2 regions of the Streptomyces sp. NPDC051018 genome follow, and region 1 is predicted to be linked to the other one. Evidence: riboswitches for the same ligand, from Rfam matches in the RefSeq annotation. Region 1 holds a riboswitch; the other holds the start of a gene.
The links. A riboswitch is a leader RNA that binds a small molecule or an ion and turns the genes downstream of it on or off. The one in region 1 is predicted to bind glycine.
Positions count from the first base shown of each region.

Region 1 (8,592 bases):
AGAGCTGGACGCCCACGAAGAGTGTCGGCGGGTCGCCCTCGACGGACGCGAGTACCCTGCGGGCGCTGAGCACGACACCGGTCTCCTCGAACTCCCCGGCCGCCGCGGCCAGGAAGTCGACGGGGTCCTCCTGCCAGTCCGGCTCGAACATCCGCACCCGTCCGCCGCTCGCCGGTCCGTCCAGCGGTGTCCGCCCGGCGCGGCACAGCTCCGCGACGGCGGGCGGGGGCAGGGGGGCGCCGACCGTGCCGCCGGGGTTCACGGCGATACCGAGCTGAGGGGGCAGGCCCCGGGCGAACTCGCGGGCCGGGGCGATGGTGAAGGACATATGGCCGCCGACACAGGCCATGAACTGCTGCTCGGAGCTGAACACGGGGACGTAGGCGCCGCCGTCGATCTCCATCGCGGGCAGATCGAGGTCCCCGCTCTCGGGGCTCCCGCCGTTGGGGAGCGGGACCCAGAGGCTGCTCCGGCCGAGCACCTCGACGAGCCGCGCCCCGGCGGCGGGGTTCCCGAGCGATGCGGCGAGCACCTCTTCGAGCTCGTTCACAGGCCACTCCCCGTACGGGTGCGTGTGCGCCTGCTCCGGAATGGTCATCCTGCTGCCCTCTCCCCCGGCGGTGGGGCCGGGCGCGGTACGACTGCGTGTGCCGACCTTAGCGTCCGCGGGTGCCTCTGATGCGGGGTCCACGGGGACCCCGCGCCCCACCGGGGGCCGGGCCGCGGACCCGGGCCCGGTCCGTCGGGGCCCTCGCGGGCGCTCCACCGCGGGCTCCATCCCACCTGCCCGCCGCCCGGGCCACAGGTCCGTCCTCAAACGCCGGACAGGCTGATGTGGCTCACCACCGCCCCGGCCACCGGCACAGACCCTGAACTCCGGGCCCCCGCCAGCGCTCCACCCCAGGCTCCATCCCACCCGCCCGCCGCCCGGGCCACAGGTCCGTCCTCAAACGCCGGACAGGCTGGAAAGATCGCCCCCGCCCGCAGGCACCCACCGTCCCCAACGCCGGACAGGCTCGGATGGGCGCCCCGCCCGCAGGCCCTCTGTCCTCAAACGCCGGACGGGCTGGATACATCACCCCAGCCCGCAGGCACCGGCCGGTCCCGGGAGGCCGAGTGGGGCGGGTGGTCCGGCTCCGAGTACCAGCCTCGCCGGCGATTGAGGCGCCGGGGTTCGGGGGCAGTGCCCCCGACAGCGCCCCGGGCGTCACGTAGGGGTGAAGCCCAGGCGGGTGAGGACCGTGGCCGCGTCACGGTCCAGGAGCACCGCGGACGCGCACCCCACCGGCAGCCTCCCCGCCTCCGCATCCGCGATCAGCCGCCCCGCGGCCCTGCGGTGCCGCGCAAACGCGTACCCCGACACACCCCGCCCCCGCTCCCGCTGCCCCTGGCGCGCGATCTTAGGCGAGACGTCCAGCAGGACCAGGTGCAGCGCCGTCCCCCGCCGCCTCGCCTCCCGCGCCAGCCACCTCCGTACCCACGCCTGCGTCCCGCAGTCGTGGACGACGACGCTCTCCCCCGACCGCAGCGCCCGCCGCAGCCCGGCGTAGTGCGCCACACGGACGAAGGGCCGGTAGACCCCGTACGGCACAAGCCCCGGCATCCGCGCGTCCCAGCGGTCCCGGGTGTCCTGCGAGTCGATCCGGCCGCCGCTCGCCGCCCGCTTGATCAGCGTGGACTTGCCGCTGCCGGGCAGCCCGGACACCACCACGAGATCGCCCGCGCCGAACATCACCCGCCGCGGGCTGCGCCCCGAGCGGCCCCTCAGATCACGCAGAACCGGCGCGGGCTCCCTCAGCCGCTCCCGGACAGGCGCCTGTGGCTGAGCGGGCACCCCCGCGGTCGTCGCGTAAGCACCGGAGTGCTGCAACGTCATCACACCCTCCCCCATGTCAGCTCACACAACCCTTGCCCATGAAGCGTAAAGAAATGGTAATGCGGCACAACCGTTTTCCCTCCGAAGAGCGTCTGGTCCCGTGTTCCGGTTCCGGGGAAGGCCCTGGTTCCGGTTCCGGGAACGGCCCCGGCGGAACCGGTCGGGCCCGAGAACCCCACTCAGCCGGGATGCGTGCAATGATGTGCCCGCCAACTGCATACCGGCCGCTTGAATCCGCGCGGGAGAGTTCCGGCCACCCGGCCGGACGCCGAAGGAGCAAGATCCTCCCTTGAATCTCTCAGGCCCCGTACCGCGCGTGATGAGGCAGATCTGAAAAGCGAGCCGCTCCCGTGGGCTCCACCCAAGGTGCAAGTCACGACCACCTGTACGTACGGTCGCGACGAACCTCTCAGGTTCCGATGACAGATGGGGAGGATCATCGTCCTCGTCGGCCATGCCCTGGGAGCCCCGTCCATGAGCACCCCTCTCCGTCATACAGCACTCGACGCCCTGCACCGCTCGCTCGGCGCGACCATGACCGATTTCGCGGGCTGGGACATGCCCCTGCGGTACGGCAGTGAGCGCGACGAACACCACGCCGTACGCACCAGGGCCGGCCTCTTCGACCTCTCCCACATGGGCGAGATCACCGTCAGCGGCCCCGAGGCCGCCGCCCTCCTGGACTACGCGCTGGTGGGGAACATCGGCACCGTCGGCGCCGGCCGTGCCCGCTACACCATGATCTGCCGGGAGGACGGCGGCATCCTCGACGATCTGATCGTCTACCGCCTCGGCACCGCCGAAACCCCCGAGTACCTGGTCGTCGCCAACGCCGGCAACGCCCAGATTGTCCTGGACGCCCTCACGGAACGTGCCGACGGCTTCGACGCCGAGGTACGCGACGACCGGGACGCCTACGCCCTGATCGCCGTCCAGGGCCCCGAGTCCCCCGGCATCATGAAGTCCGTCACCGACGCCGATCTGGACGGCCTGAAGTACTACGCGGGCCTGCCCGGCACGGTCGCGGGCGTCCCGGCCCTGATCGCCCGCACCGGCTACACCGGTGAGGACGGCTTCGAGCTGTTCGTGCAGCCGGAGCACGCGGAAGGGCTGTGGCGGGCGCTGACCGCCGCGGGTGAGGCCGCCGGTCTGGTCCCCTGCGGTCTGGCCTGCCGGGACACGCTGCGCCTGGAGGCGGGCATGCCGCTGTACGGGCACGAGCTGACCACCGCGCTGACCCCCTTCGACGCCGGTCTCGGCCGGGTCGTGAAGTTCGAGAAGACCTCCAACGACGGCCGCTTCGTCGGCCGCGAGGCCCTGGCCACCGCTGCGAAGCGCGCCGAGACCGCCCCGCCGCGCAGGCTCGTCGGCCTGATCGCCGAGGGCCGCAGGGTCCCCCGCGCCGGATACGAGGTCGTCGCCGGCGGCGAGGTGATCGGCGAGGTCACCTCGGGAGCCCCCTCCCCCACCCTGGGCAGGCCGATCGCCATCGCCTATGTGGACGCGGCGCACGCCGCACCCGGCACCGGGGGTGTCGGTGTGGACATCCGCGGTACCCACGAGCCGTACGAGGTCGTCGCGCTGCCGTTCTACCGCCGCCGGAAGTGACCCTCGGCACACCGTCGCGCCCCACCCCCCTGCCCGTACATCCGCACTTCCCGCGTACAGGAGAATTCAGGTCATGAGCAACCCCCAGCAGCTTCGCTACAGCAAGGAGCACGAGTGGCTGTCGGCCGCCGAGGACGGCGTGTCGACGGTCGGGATCACGGAATTCGCGGCCAACGCGCTCGGTGACGTCGTGTACGCCCAGCTCCCCGAGGCAGGCACCACGGTCACCGCGGGCGAGACCTGCGGCGAGCTGGAGTCGACCAAGTCCGTCAGCGACCTGTACTCCCCGGTCTCCGGTGAGGTCACGGAGATCAACCAGAACGTCGTGGACGATCCGTCGCTGGTGAACACCGCCCCCTTCGAGGGCGGCTGGCTGTTCAAGGTACGGGTCGGCGAGGAGCCGAAGGACCTGCTCACCGCCGACGAGTACACGGAATTCTCCAGCAACTGACCTCACCAGACCCCCAGGGATCAGAGATGTCGCTCCTCAACACCCCTCTCCATGAGCTGGACCCGGACGTCGCCGCCGCCGTCGACGCCGAGCTCCACCGCCAGCAGTCCACCCTTGAGATGATCGCATCGGAGAACTTCGCTCCGGTCGCGGTCATGGAGGCCCAGGGCTCGGTCCTCACCAACAAGTACGCCGAGGGCTACCCCGGCCGCCGCTACTACGGCGGCTGTGAGCACGTCGACGTCGTCGAGCAGATCGCGATCGACCGCATCAAGGCCCTCTTCGGCGCCGAGCACGCGAACGTCCAGCCCCACTCGGGCGCGCAGGCGAACGCGGCGGCGATGTTCGCGCTGCTGAAGCCGGGCGACACGATCATGGGCCTCAATCTCGCGCACGGCGGGCATCTGACCCACGGAATGAAGATCAACTTCTCCGGCAAGCTCTACAACGTGGTCGCGTACCACGTGGACGACGCCACCGGCCAGGTCGACATGGCCGAGGTCGAGCGGCTCGCCAAGGAGTCCCGGCCGAAGCTGATCGTGGCCGGCTGGTCGGCGTACCCGCGTCAGCTGGACTTCGCCGCCTTCCGCCGGATCGCGGACGAGGTCGGCGCGTATCTGATGGTCGACATGGCCCACTTCGCGGGCCTGGTCGCGGCGGGTCTGCACCCCAACCCGGTGCCGCATGCCCATGTCGTGACCACGACCACGCACAAGACCCTGGGCGGCCCCCGCGGCGGAGTGATCCTCAGCACGCAGGAACTGGCCAAGAAGATCAACTCCGCGGTCTTCCCCGGTCAGCAGGGCGGCCCGCTGGAGCATGTCATCGCCGCGAAGGCGGTCTCCTTCAAGGTCGCGGCGACGGAGGAGTTCAAGGAGCGCCAGCAGCGCACGCTGGACGGCGCCCGGATCCTGGCCGAGCGCCTGGTCCGGGACGACGTCACGCGGCACGGCGTGTCCGTTCTGTCCGGCGGTACGGATGTGCACCTGGTCCTTGTCGACCTGCGCGCGTCCGAGCTGGACGGCCAGCAGGCCGAGGACCGCCTCCACGAGGTCGGCATCACGGTCAACCGCAACGCCGTCCCGAACGACCCCCGCCCTCCGATGGTGACCTCGGGCCTGCGGATCGGCACCCCGGCCCTCGCCACCCGCGGCTTCCAGCAGGAGGACTTCCGCGAGGTCGCGGACATCATCGCCGAGGTCCTGAAGCCGTCGTACGACGCCGAGGGCCTGCGCGCCCGTGTGTCGGCGCTGGCGGCGAAGCACCCGCTGTACCCGGGGCTGTAGCCCGTACGCGGGTACCGCATACGGCTCGGGGGCATCGCGCACACTGGACGGTGAGCGCGGTGCCCCCACCCGTAGCGCCGGCCCCGTCCGTAACGCCGGCCTCACGAGCGGCGGTGGCCCCGCGCGCACCTCGGCCCGCTCCCGGGCCGCCCGCTCGTCCGCACCACCGCCCCGCCGCCCCGCAGTTTCCGGACCGCCGCAGCCCCCGCCCCGCTTCCGTAACGCGCCCGCTTCCGCACCACCCCGCTTCCTCCGCACCACCGGCAGACAACGGCGTCTACCAGCCTCCTTAGGAGTTCACGTGGCCATCTCGGTCTTCGACCTGTTCTCGATCGGCATCGGCCCCTCCAGCTCTCATACCGTCGGCCCGATGCGCGCCGCCCGGATGTTCGCCCGCAGGCTGAAGAACGAGGGCCTGCTGGCCCACACCGTCTCGGTACGGGCCGAGTTGTACGGCTCCCTCGGCGCGACCGGTCACGGCCACGGCACCCCCAAGGCCGTCCTACTCGGACTCGCGGGCAACTCACCGCGTACGGTCGACGTCGAGACGGCCGACGAGCAGGTCCAGCGGATCAAGGACTCCGGCCGGCTGAGCCTCCTCGGCATGCACGAGATCGGCTTCGACGCCGACGAGGACCTGGTGCTCCACCGCCGCAAGGCCCTGCCGTACCACGCCAACGGCATGACGGTCCTCGCGTACGGCCCCAGGGGCGAGACCGTGCTGGAGAAGACGTACTACTCCGTCGGCGGCGGCTTCGTCGTCGACGAGGACGCCGTCGGCGAGGACCGGATCAAGCTCGACGACACCCCGCTGAAGTACCCCTTCCGCACGGGCGACGAGCTGCTGCGGCTCACCCGGGAGACCGGGCTCTCCATCTCCGCGCTGATGCTGGAGAACGAGAAGGCATGGCGCACCGAGGACGAGATCCGCACGGGCCTGCTGGAGATCTGGGGCGTCATGCGGGCGTGCGTCTCCCGTGGCATGGCCCGCGAGGGCATCCTCCCCGGCGGCCTCAAGGTCCGCCGCCGGGCCGCCACCTCGGCCCGCCAGTTGCGCGCCGAGGGCGACCCGGCGGCCCGCGCGATGGAGTGGATCACCCTCTACGCCATGGCCGTGAACGAGGAGAACGCCGCGGGCGGCCGGGTCGTCACCGCCCCCACCAACGGCGCGGCCGGCATCATCCCCGCGGTCCTGCACCACTACGTGAACTTCGTCCCGGGCGCCGACGAGGACGGCATCGTCCGCTTTCTGCTCGCCGCCGGCGCCATCGGCATGCTCTTCAAGGAGAACGCCTCCATCTCCGGCGCCGAGGTCGGCTGCCAGGGCGAGGTCGGCTCCGCCTGTTCCATGGCCGCGGGCGCCCTCGCCGAGGTCCTGGGCGGCACCCCCGAGCAGGTCGAGAACGCGGCCGAGATCGGTATGGAACACAACCTCGGCCTCACCTGCGATCCGGTCGGCGGCCTCGTCCAGATCCCCTGCATCGAACGCAACGGCATGGCAGCGGTCAAGGCCGTCACCGCCGCGAAGATGGCGATGCGCGGCGACGGCAGCCACCTGGTCTCCCTCGACAAGGTCATCAAGACCATGAAGGACACGGGCGCCGACATGTCGGTGAAGTACAAGGAGACGGCGCGGGGCGGGCTCGCGGTGAACATCATCGAGTGCTGACGGCGTAGGCCCTGACCAGCGCTTTTGTATCTTTCAGCGCTGTCAGGGCCTTCCCTGCTTGCACGGCGGAAAGTCCCTGGATCGGCCCTGGGACAGACGCGAAAGTCCCTGGTACACCCCCGCCCAGCCCCGGAAGCAAGAGTCAACGCAGGTGGCAGCGGCCCCGTGGCCTCTCGCGCATGCATCGGGTGCAACCCCTCGAGGGGTTCCGAGTGCACTCAGCACCCCCCGCACCGGTATACTCATCCGGAGAAAGCGCCTCCCCTGGGGGCGCTCACCAGATTTTCGGTGACCAAAGCGGCGAGGAAACGCCCGGCAACATTTCGAACCCGGAAGCTAAGCTTGCCAGCGCCGATGGTACTGCGAGGGGGACCTCGTGGGAGAGTAGGTCGTTGCCGAATCTAGCTCGAAAGGGTCCCTCCATCTCTGATGGAGGGACCCTTTCTTCGTGTAGCGCTCTAGTTGTACGGGCCCAGGAAGCGTTCCCCGTTGAAGTGGATCAGATGCGTTGGGTTGTCGGCGCACCAAACATCGGTCTCCCAGGCAATCTCTTTCAGGTACTTCCGCAACTCAACGCGTGACGGCAACGCAGAGATAAAGACAAGTCCGGCCGTTGACCCCCGGAAGAGCTCACTGAGCTCCCTGTGCCTCTTGGAATCCACCGGACCATGAGAGGACGCCGCCTCGATGAGGACAAGCCAATTCTTCTCCCGGAGAAAAACGACGACATCCGGCATTTTGCCATGTGAGTCTACCGTGACACCGAGCTGCGCAAGCGCTTCCTCTTCGAAGATGGCCCACTTTTTATCGGCGTCACCGATATAAAGCACCTCACCCCTCGGCGTGTAACGCTCACAGAACTCTCTAATGATCTGGACGATCAAGGTGTTCTGGCCGCCGGGACTGAGGGCGATCTCCTTGCCCCCGGGGAGCTGAACCGGAATCCTGTTCATTTCACGCTCACGCACGTACATCGCCTGGAGACCGGGGCGCTCTTCAAGATACTCCGCGAGCCTCTCATCAAACCCCTCTTGCCCGAATGATGTAATGAGACCAAACGCTGCGGGCTCTATCTGATAGCACCACTTAGGCGAGTTTACTGGACGGTCTGGCTGGTCGGGATTCTAAACAACCAGACCAGCATCGACAAACTGATGCAGCGTGAACCTGCGGATGGTCTCTCGGCTATTTGCCGCGTAATCTTTTTCGTAGACTTCCCGCAGCCACTGCATAATCTGGACGGTTCGGAGCATTGACCTCTCGGCTTGCGTCCAGTCCTGGTTCGGCTCGAGCTCAAGAAGGGCTAGAAGGACGTAGGCCGAACGTTCATTGGATCGCTCAGAGTCGAACCCAAGCAGCTGGAGGAGCTGGCGCGCCTCCGTGAGCTTTTCCTCGCGTCCCTCTTCATAAATTTCGACTGTCTGCTCGGCCATTTAGTTGTCGACTCCGATTCTAGATGTTCTGCTCAACAATCTTGTCGAGCATTTCCTGATCCGGCCATGTACCGTCCCAGCACTGCCCCATCTTGGACAGCTGCTCGCGGCTTGGATAACGGAGGTTTCGCAGGTCGGTGGCATTCACCTGCGTGTGTCCACTGAACCGTCGAATGAATCGATCAAGCAACGTAGAATTCAGCCAAAGGCAGAGTCCGCGAGCCACCTCTCTCGAGAAACCTTGCCCATCGGCATGGAATACGTTCACA
Region 1 covers NZ_JBITFN010000027.1:91,521-100,112, forward strand. Annotated here, with positions in the region: gene ACIBCM_RS31845 (enhanced serine sensitivity protein SseB) at 1-598, opposite strand, end outside; gene ACIBCM_RS31850 (AAA family ATPase) at 1,208-1,876, opposite strand; glycine riboswitch at 2,106-2,199, shown strand; gene gcvT (glycine cleavage system aminomethyltransferase GcvT) at 2,351-3,484, shown strand; gene gcvH (glycine cleavage system protein GcvH) at 3,558-3,935, shown strand; gene glyA (serine hydroxymethyltransferase) at 3,962-5,221, shown strand; gene ACIBCM_RS31870 (L-serine ammonia-lyase) at 5,523-6,890, shown strand; rRNA gene rrf (5S ribosomal RNA) at 7,175-7,291, shown strand; gene ACIBCM_RS31880 (BsuBI/PstI family type II restriction endonuclease) at 7,349-7,843, opposite strand; partial or broken gene ACIBCM_RS31885 (restriction endonuclease) at 7,883-8,323, opposite strand; gene ACIBCM_RS31890 (Eco57I restriction-modification methylase domain-containing protein) at 8,343-8,592, opposite strand, start outside.

Region 2 (8,592 bases), on a different contig from region 1:
GAACAATCCCGCCGATGAGCTGGCCAGACGCAGACGCGACCGGGCGGTCTGAGAGGGACGCGCCGCCGGTCCGGGGGACGGCGGGTTGTCAGTGGCGTAGGGCAGCATCGGAGATGTGAGATCCGCGCCGACGATTCTGCATCTGGACATGGATGCGTTCTACGCCGCAGCCGAGCAGGCGGCGAAGCCGTCCCTGCGCGGAAAGCCGGTGGTCGTCGGCGGTCTGGGGCCGCGAGGCGTGGTCGCCACGGCGTCGTACGAGGCCAGACGTTTCGGGGTGCACTCGGCGATGCCCATGGCGCAGGCCCGCAGGCTGGCGCCGAACGCGGCGTATCTCGTGCCCCGGTTCTCCCTGTACCGATCGGTCAGCGAGCAGGTCATGGAGCTGCTGGGCAGGCTCTCACCGCTGGTGGAGCCGCTGAGCCTGGACGAGGCGTTCGTGGATCTGGAGGCGGGCGGCGCGGCCCGGGACTCGCCGTCGGCGAGGGCGGCGGGGGAGCGGCTGCGGGAGGACATCCGGGCGGTGACCGGCCTCACCGGCTCCGTGGGGCTGGCCGGATCCAAGATGCTGGCGAAGATCGCCTCCGAGCAGGCCAAGCCGGACGGTCTCGTCCTGATAGAGCCCGGTACGGAGCGTGAGCTGCTGGGGCCGCTGTCCGTCCGGACGCTGCCCGGCGTCGGACCGGCCACCGGTGAGCATCTGCGGCGGGCGGGGATCACGGTCTGCGCCGAGCTGGTGGAGGCGGGCGAGGACGAGCTGGTACGTCTGGTGGGCAAGGCCCACGGCGTGTCGCTGTACCGGATGGCCCTGGGGTACGACGACCGGCCCGTGGTCGCCGAGCGGGATGCCAAGTCGGTGTCGGTCGAGGACACCTTCGATGTGGATCTCCACGACCGGGTGAGGATCCGGCTGGAGGTGGAGCGTCTTGCCGAGCGCTGTGTGGAGCGGCTGCGGGCGTCGGGGCATTCCGGGCGGACGATCGTGCTGAAGGTCCGGCGGTTCGACTTCTCCACGCTGACCAGGTCGGAGACCCTGCGCGGGCCGACCGACGATCCCGCGGTGGTGCGGGAGGCGGCGGCGCGGCTGCTGGAGTCCGTGGACACGACCGGAGGGGTGCGGCTGCTGGGTGTCGGGGTCAGCGGGCTCGCGGACTACACCCAGGAGGACCTGTTCGCCCAGGCGGCGGCGGAGGCGCGGGCGGTGGACGAGGGGGGACTGGGGGAGGGCCGGGCGGCGGATGAGCGGAGAGGCACGGACGAGGGGGTGCGGGAGGCCGGGGGAGAGTCCGTCGGTCCGGGAGCGGAGCCCGGGGGCACATTGCCACCTGGGTCGGGCCCGGCCGCCGCAGGGGCCGCCGTCGGCCTTCCGGGGAGGGCCGACGGAGCCGGAGAGACGCTCCGTGACGGCGGGGACACACCGGCGGGCGAGCAGGGCCGGGAACCGGCGGTGGCCGGGGCGGACAGTGGGGCCGGGCGGGGCCCGCGGGGGGCGTCTCACCCGGCCGGGGGCACCGGTGCCGTCGGTGTCGCGGAGACCGGAGGGCTGGGCCGTCCGGGTGAGTCCGCCACCGGCGCTCCCGGGGAGCGCCGGTGGCCGGCCGGGCACGATGTACGGCACGCCGTGTACGGGGCGGGCTGGGTGCAGGGCAGCGGGGTCGGGCGGGTCACCGTGCGGTTCGAGGAGCCGGGCTCGCCGCCGGGGCGCGTACGCACCTTCCGCGTGGACGACCCGGACCTGGAGCCGTCCGATCCGCTGCCGCTGGTGGCCGCGGGGGAGGACCCGGATCAGTCCTCCTGCCCGGCGACCTTGCCGAAGGAGCGGTCGCGGGACGGGGGTGACTCGGGGGCCACGGAGAGTTCGAGCCCGTAGTGGTGGTAGAGCTGGAGTTCCTGCTCGGGGGAGAGATGGCGGCCGACCCCGAAGTCCGGCGCGTCCTTGATCAGCGAGCGCTCATAGGGCACCCGCAGGGTGTCGTCGGCGAATGTGCTCGGCTCCAGCGGGACGAACGCGTCACGGCTGAAGAGCCCGGTCCGGACTGCCGCCCATTCGGGTGTCCCCGTGGCGTCGTCCAGATAGACCTCGTCAATGGTTCCTATCTTGACCCCATTGCGGTCGAACGCCTTGCGGCCGATCAGGCTGCGCGGATCGATATCGGTCTGCACGGTCCCTCCAAAGGTCGCAATTGCTGCTTAAATCATACGAAAGTGCACATCGTGGGCGTCGGCCACTTGAGCGATCGCGGAAAGGGCGCGCTGGTAGGCTGACAAGCGGCTGTTGACCCCGTGCGGGAGAGTCCACCGGCAGGACGACGGTGGCGCCGAAGGAGCAAATCCTCCCCGGAATCTCTCAGGCACCTGTACCGCACGGACGAGGTCACTCTGGAAAGCAGAGCGGGCGTCGGACGGCATCCGCTCTCACCGACGGTGAAAGCCGGAGCGCCCCGGTCACGGGCGGTCCGGTGAAACTCTCAGGTTGAGATGACAGAGGGGGAGGCCGTCCAGGGCATCCGCCGTGATGCCCCTCGCAGGTCGCGTCAGACCAGGAGGCCTCCTACATGACCGCCAACCGCATTCCGCTCTCGCAGCTGGAGCGAGCCGTACCCTTCGAGCAGCGCCACATCGGGCCCGACGCCGAGGCCCAGGCCAAGATGCTGGCGCAGGTGGGATACGGCTCGCTGGACGAGCTGACCGCCGCCGCGGTGCCCGACGTCATCAAGAGCGCCGGGGCGCTGGACCTGCCCGGTGGACGCTCCGAGGCCGAGGTCCTCGCCGAGCTGCGCAGCCTCGCGGAGCGCAACAGGGTCCTCACCCCGATGATCGGCCTCGGCTACCACGGCACCTTCACCCCGCCGGTGATCCTGCGGAACGTCATGGAGAACCCCTCCTGGTACACCGCGTACACGCCGTACCAGCCGGAGATCTCCCAGGGCCGTCTGGAGGCCCTGCTGAACTTCCAGACGATGGTGGCCGATCTGACCGGACTGCCCACCTCCGGCGCGTCACTCCTCGACGAGGGCACCGCGGCGGCCGAGGCCATGTCGCTGGCCCGCCGGGTCGGCAGGGTCAAGGAGGGCGTCTTCCTGGTCGACTCCGATGTGCTGCCGCAGACGATCGCGGTGATCCGCACCCGCGCCGAACCGACCGGCGTCGAGGTGGTCACCGCCGATCTGAGCGACGGCATCCCCGCCGGGGTCGCCGAGCGCGGTGTGTTCGGTGTGCTCCTCCAGTATCCGGGCGCGTCCGGCGCCGTCCGGGACATCAGGCCCGTCGTCGAGCAGGCGCACGGCCTCGGCGCGATCGTCACCGTCGCCGCGGATCTGCTGGCCCTGACCCTGCTCACCTCACCGGGCGAGCTGGGCGCGGACATCGCCGTCGGCACCACCCAGCGCTTCGGTGTCCCCATGGGCTTCGGCGGGCCGCACGCGGGCTATATGGCCGTACGCGAGAAGTTCGCCCGGAGCCTGCCCGGACGGCTCGTCGGCGTGTCCGTGGACGCCGACGGGAACAAGGCGTACCGCCTCGCGCTCCAGACCCGTGAGCAGCACATCCGCCGGGAGAAGGCCACCAGCAACATCTGCACCGCGCAGGTGCTGCTGGCCGTGATGGCGGGGATGTACGCGGTCTACCACGGCCCCGACGGACTGCGGACGATCGCCGCGCGGGCCCACCGGTACGCCGCACTGCTCGCCGAGGGGCTGAGGGCGGGCGGCGCCGAGATCGTGCACGGCTCGTACTTCGACACCCTGACCGTGCGGGTACCGGCCGCCGCCGACGTGGTCGCCGCCGCCCGGGAGGGCGGGGTCAACATCCATCTCGTGGACGAGTCCCATGTCTCCGTCGCCTGTGACGAGACGACCTCCCGGGCCGACGTCATCGCCGTCTGGAGCGCCTTCGGCGTCGACGCCGACATCGAGTCGCTGGACGCGGCCACCGGGGACGCGCTGCCCGGGGCGCTGCTGCGCACCGACGACTACCTGACCCACCCCGTCTTCCACCAGCACCGCTCCGAGACCGCCATGCTGCGCTATCTGCGCCGGCTGGCGGATCGGGACTACGCGCTGGACCGCGGGATGATCCCGCTCGGCTCCTGCACCATGAAGCTGAACGCGACCACCGAGATGGAGCCGGTCACCTGGCCCGAGTTCGGGCAGATCCACCCCTTCGCCCCGGTCGAGCAGGCCGCCGGATATCTCACGCTCATCCGTGAGCTGGAGGAGCGGCTCGCCGAGGTCACCGGCTACGACAAGGTCTCCATCCAGCCCAACGCCGGATCCCAGGGCGAACTCGCCGGACTCCTCGCCGTGCGCGCGTACCACCGCGCCAACGGCGACGAGCAGCGCACCGTCTGCCTCATCCCCTCCTCGGCACACGGCACCAACGCCGCCAGCGCCGTGATGGCGGGCATGAAGGTCGTCGTCGTCAAGACCTCCGACGACGGCGAGATCGACATCGACGACCTGCGGGCCAGGATCGAGCAGTACCGGGACGAGCTCTCCGTGCTGATGATCACCTACCCGTCCACCCACGGGGTGTTCGAGGAGCACGTCGCCGACATCTGCGCCCGGGTGCACGACGCCGGCGGCCAGGTCTATGTGGACGGGGCCAATCTCAACGCGCTGGTGGGGCTCGCCAAGCCGGGCAGGTTCGGCGGCGATGTGTCCCATCTGAATCTGCACAAGACGTTCTGCATCCCGCACGGCGGCGGCGGCCCCGGTGTGGGCCCGGTCGGTGTGCGGGCTCATCTTGCCCCGTATCTGCCGAACCATCCGCTCCAGCCGACCGCGGGTCCCGAGACGGGGGTGGGACCGGTCTCGGCCGCTCCCTGGGGCTCGGCGGGCATTCTGCCGATCTCCTGGGCCTATGTCCGTCTGATGGGCGGCGAGGGCCTGAAGCGGGCCACCCAGGTCGCGGTGCTCGCCGCCAACTACATCTCCAAGCGGCTGGAGCCCCACTACCCCGTGCTGTACACGGGCCCCGGGGGGCTGGTCGCCCATGAGTGCATCGTGGATCTGCGCCCGCTGTCCAAGGCGACCGGGGTCAGCGTCGACGACATCGCCAAGCGGCTGATCGATTACGGCTTCCACGCGCCGACGATGTCGTTCCCGGTGGCGGGGACGCTGATGATCGAGCCCACCGAGAGCGAGGACCTGGCGGAGATCGACCGGTTCTGCGACGCGATGATCGCCATCCGCGCGGAGATCGAGAAGGTCGCGTCCGGGGAGTGGCCCGCCGAGGACAACCCGCTGCGGAACGCGCCGCACACCGCCGCAGCGCTGGGCGGGGAGTGGGAGCACGCCTACAGCCGGGACGAGGCCGTCTTCCCCGCCGGGGTGAGCGCCGCCGACAAGTACTGGCCGCCGGTCCGCCGTATCGACGGCGCCTTCGGCGACCGTAACCTCGTCTGCTCCTGCCCTCCGCTGGACGAGTACGACAACTGACGGGAGCCCGGCCGGTAGCGGGTGTGCGTCGGGGCCGGTCCGGAGCAACTCTCCGGCCGGCCCCTCGTCGTGGCCGAAGCCGCTCACCGTACGGACGCGCTCCGCTCGCGCGGAGCATGCGGTCCTACGGGCGGCCTTTCGTCGAGCCGTCAGGCCCTGCGGTCAGATGGTCGTACGGGCGGTGGCCCGCCCTGCGACGCGGCTTCTGTGGCGCCTACCGCGCGGTGATGGCGGGGCGCCGGGTTGTTCATGGGGGGGTGGGCGCCGAGGTGTTCTCCCGGCAGTTCGAGGGGCCAACGCGTAGCCGGGTTACGGGGGCGGACGCTGTGCTTCGGCAGGCGGCGGGCCCGGCGGGATCCGGACGGGAGGCCCTACGCGGCCTTCATTGCCCGGAGCGGACGGTGCGGGCCGATGATCTGACCGTCGGGCAACAGCCCTCCGGTGTCCTCGAAGACGAGGACGCCGTTGCACAGCAGGCTCCAGCCCTGTTCCGGGTGGTGAGCCACGAGGCGAGCCGCGTCCCTGTCGGCTGAGTCTGATGTCGGACAAGCAGGCTGATGCTGGCACATGGGCGGGATCTTTCGCTCTGATGTGGTGAGTGTCCTGCGGCTCGATGAGTTGTTCATGGCCGCCCCCCGTATCTCTCGGTCCGGTCCCAGTGTTGCCGCACGAGCGTCAATCCGCAGGGATTTCGCGGCAGCTCGTCTTACTGGTTAGAGACGTATCACCCACGCGGACGGTTCAGCTCAACTTGACTGTCCTTTCGGGTGGTTCAGGGGGGCCGGGATGGACTAGTCCATCCGGGCAGGCGGTGCGCCCCGCTGTCGGGCGGTCACGGGGCGCGACCGATGGCCTTCCCGTTGGTGGGACGGGAGAGTGAAACGGGAAGGCGAACGGGAAGGGGGACGAGTTAGCGAAAGAGTGCAACGGGAGGGAGGACGGGAAGGGAACGGGATCAGGCCGGTGAGCCGAGGAGCGGGCCGGGGGGCAGCCGCAGGGTCATCACCGGGAGCAGATCGGCCACCCGGTGGGGCCGGTGGGCCGCGATACCGGGCGGCGCCGGCGCGAGGGGCACCAGGACGTCGGTGGGCCTGGGGGTGCCCGATGAGGCGTCGGCCTCCGTGTCCCCGTGCAGCCAGAGAGTGAGCATGTACAGCTCGGGGACGGACAGCAGACGCGGCTGGAACGGAGTCTTGAGGGACTCGGCCTGCAGAAGCGCCTGTTCGGTGGAGCGCAGATAGGGACCCTCGAAGAAGTGCGAGAACGTCCAGCCGTCGGGGCTGAGCACGGTCTCCGCGGCGGCCAGTGAGCGATCGCCGCCGCGGATCAGGAAGCGCCACCCCGTGAGCCGGGTGGTGGGCGGGCCGCCGTTCGGTACGACCCTGTCCAGGACATGGACCGGGAGCGGGGACTCCGGGCTGACGGGCCCCTGGGCGGACCTGAGCGCGGGGGTGCGGTCCTCACGGACCGCCGTCGGGGAACTGAGTGCCGCGAGAACGCTGCGGAGGGCAGGTGAAGGGGGCGGGAGGACATGCAGCGGCATGGTGGGTCGCCTCTCACTCGGGAGACACGGTGGAACCAGGGCAGGTGCGGACGGCGCTGTCAGCGTGCGGGGCCAGAGGGGGGCCGGAAGGGCCACCGGGTGCCAACTCTCTGCCTCGTTCGCGGAGTTTATACGACACGTGTTCTCACGGTGTTTCCGCTAGCGTTCGCAGGCATTAAGAGCAAGGTGGGTTCAGGTCCCGCGCACACGGGTGTTCTGCCGGATTTCCGGTGATTTTCAGGCGATAACCTGGGAATACGGCTACGCATCGGTAGGCCGAAACCCGTCGGCGTTTTCATCAGGCGATGAGCGGAGGTAGGTGCGTCCTGCACCCTGCCGAGGGGCCGTGCCGTCCGGCCGCTCCTGCCACAGTACCGGTCGAGCGGACTCCGCGCCGCGTTATGGATCAGTCAGTCTGGGCATTATCGTCCGTGACGCGAGCGGGAGAAGCTCCGTGGTGCCCACCCGAGGAAGGACACTTCGATGGGGGACAAGGTCGAGGCAGGCGGGTTCGCGCTGTCCGATCGTCAGCGGTACCGGCGGAAGCTCCAGCAGTGCCTGGCCGCGCTGGGCCGACTGCTGGCGGAGAAGCGATTCGACCGGCCGAGGAATCTCATGGGCCTGGAGATCGAGCTGAATCTCGCAGGCACTGACGGACTGCCTCGGATGGTGAATGCGGAAGTACTCGAACGTATCGCGAGCCGGGATTTCCAGACGGAACTCGGAATGTTCAATCTGGAAGTAAACATTGTTCCGCACCGCCTCGGCGGCCGGGTTTTCGACCAGTTGGCGGAGGAGCTGCGCACCGGTCTCGGTTATGCCCATCGAAAGGCCCTGGAGATCGGTGCCGGGATTGTGATGACGGGCATTCTGCCGACCCTCACCCAGGAGGATCTGGTCAGCGCGAATCTCTCCGACGACGAGCGCTACACGATGCTCAACAGCGAGATCGTGGCGGCCCGCGGCGAGGAGTTCACCCTGGACATCCAGGGCGTGGAGCGGCTGACCTGCACCTCGGCGTCGATAGCTCCGGAGGCGGCCTGTACCTCGGTGCAACTGCACCTCCAGGTGACGCCGGCCCGGTTCGCCGATGTGTGGAACGCCGCGCAGGCGGTGGCGGCGGTCCAGGTCGCCGTGGGCGCCAACGCGCCCTTCCTGTTCGGCAAGGAACTCTGGCGGGAGTCCCGGCCCCCGCTGTTCCAGCAGGCCACCGACACCCGGCCGCCCGAGCTCCAGGCCCAGGGAGTACGTCCCCGGACCTGGTTCGGGGAGCGCTGGGTCAATTCCGCGTACGACCTCTTCGAGGAGAACATCCGCTATTTTCCGGCCCTTCTGCCGATCGTCGACGACGAAGAGGATCCGCTGCGGATCGTCGACGAGGGCGGAATTCCCGCACTTTCCGAACTCGTCCTCCACAACGGCACGGTCTACCGCTGGAACCGCCCGGTCTACGGCATCGCCGACGGGGTGCCCCATCTGCGGGTGGAGAACCGGGTGTTGCCCGCGGGCCCCACCGTCATCGACGTCGTCGCCAACGCCGCCTTCTACTACGGGCTGGTCCGTGCCCTCGCCGAGGAGTCGCGGCCGGTGTGGACCCGGCTTCCGTTCGAA
Region 2 covers NZ_JBITFN010000015.1:186,482-195,073, reverse strand. Annotated here, with positions in the region: gene ACIBCM_RS24895 (MerR family transcriptional regulator) at 1-52, shown strand, start outside; gene ACIBCM_RS24890 (DNA polymerase IV) at 116-1,870, shown strand; gene ACIBCM_RS24885 (PRC-barrel domain-containing protein) at 1,786-2,163, opposite strand; glycine riboswitch at 2,277-2,373, shown strand; gene gcvP (aminomethyl-transferring glycine dehydrogenase) at 2,556-5,438, shown strand; gene ACIBCM_RS24875 (DUF5999 family protein) at 5,810-6,007, opposite strand; gene ACIBCM_RS24870 (hypothetical protein) at 6,394-6,981, opposite strand; gene ACIBCM_RS24865 (glutamate--cysteine ligase) at 7,465-8,592, shown strand, end outside.
Region 2: it holds a riboswitch for glycine, as region 1 does, so the genes downstream of both, gcvP (aminomethyl-transferring glycine dehydrogenase) here and gcvT (glycine cleavage system aminomethyltransferase GcvT) in region 1, are expected to answer to the same signal.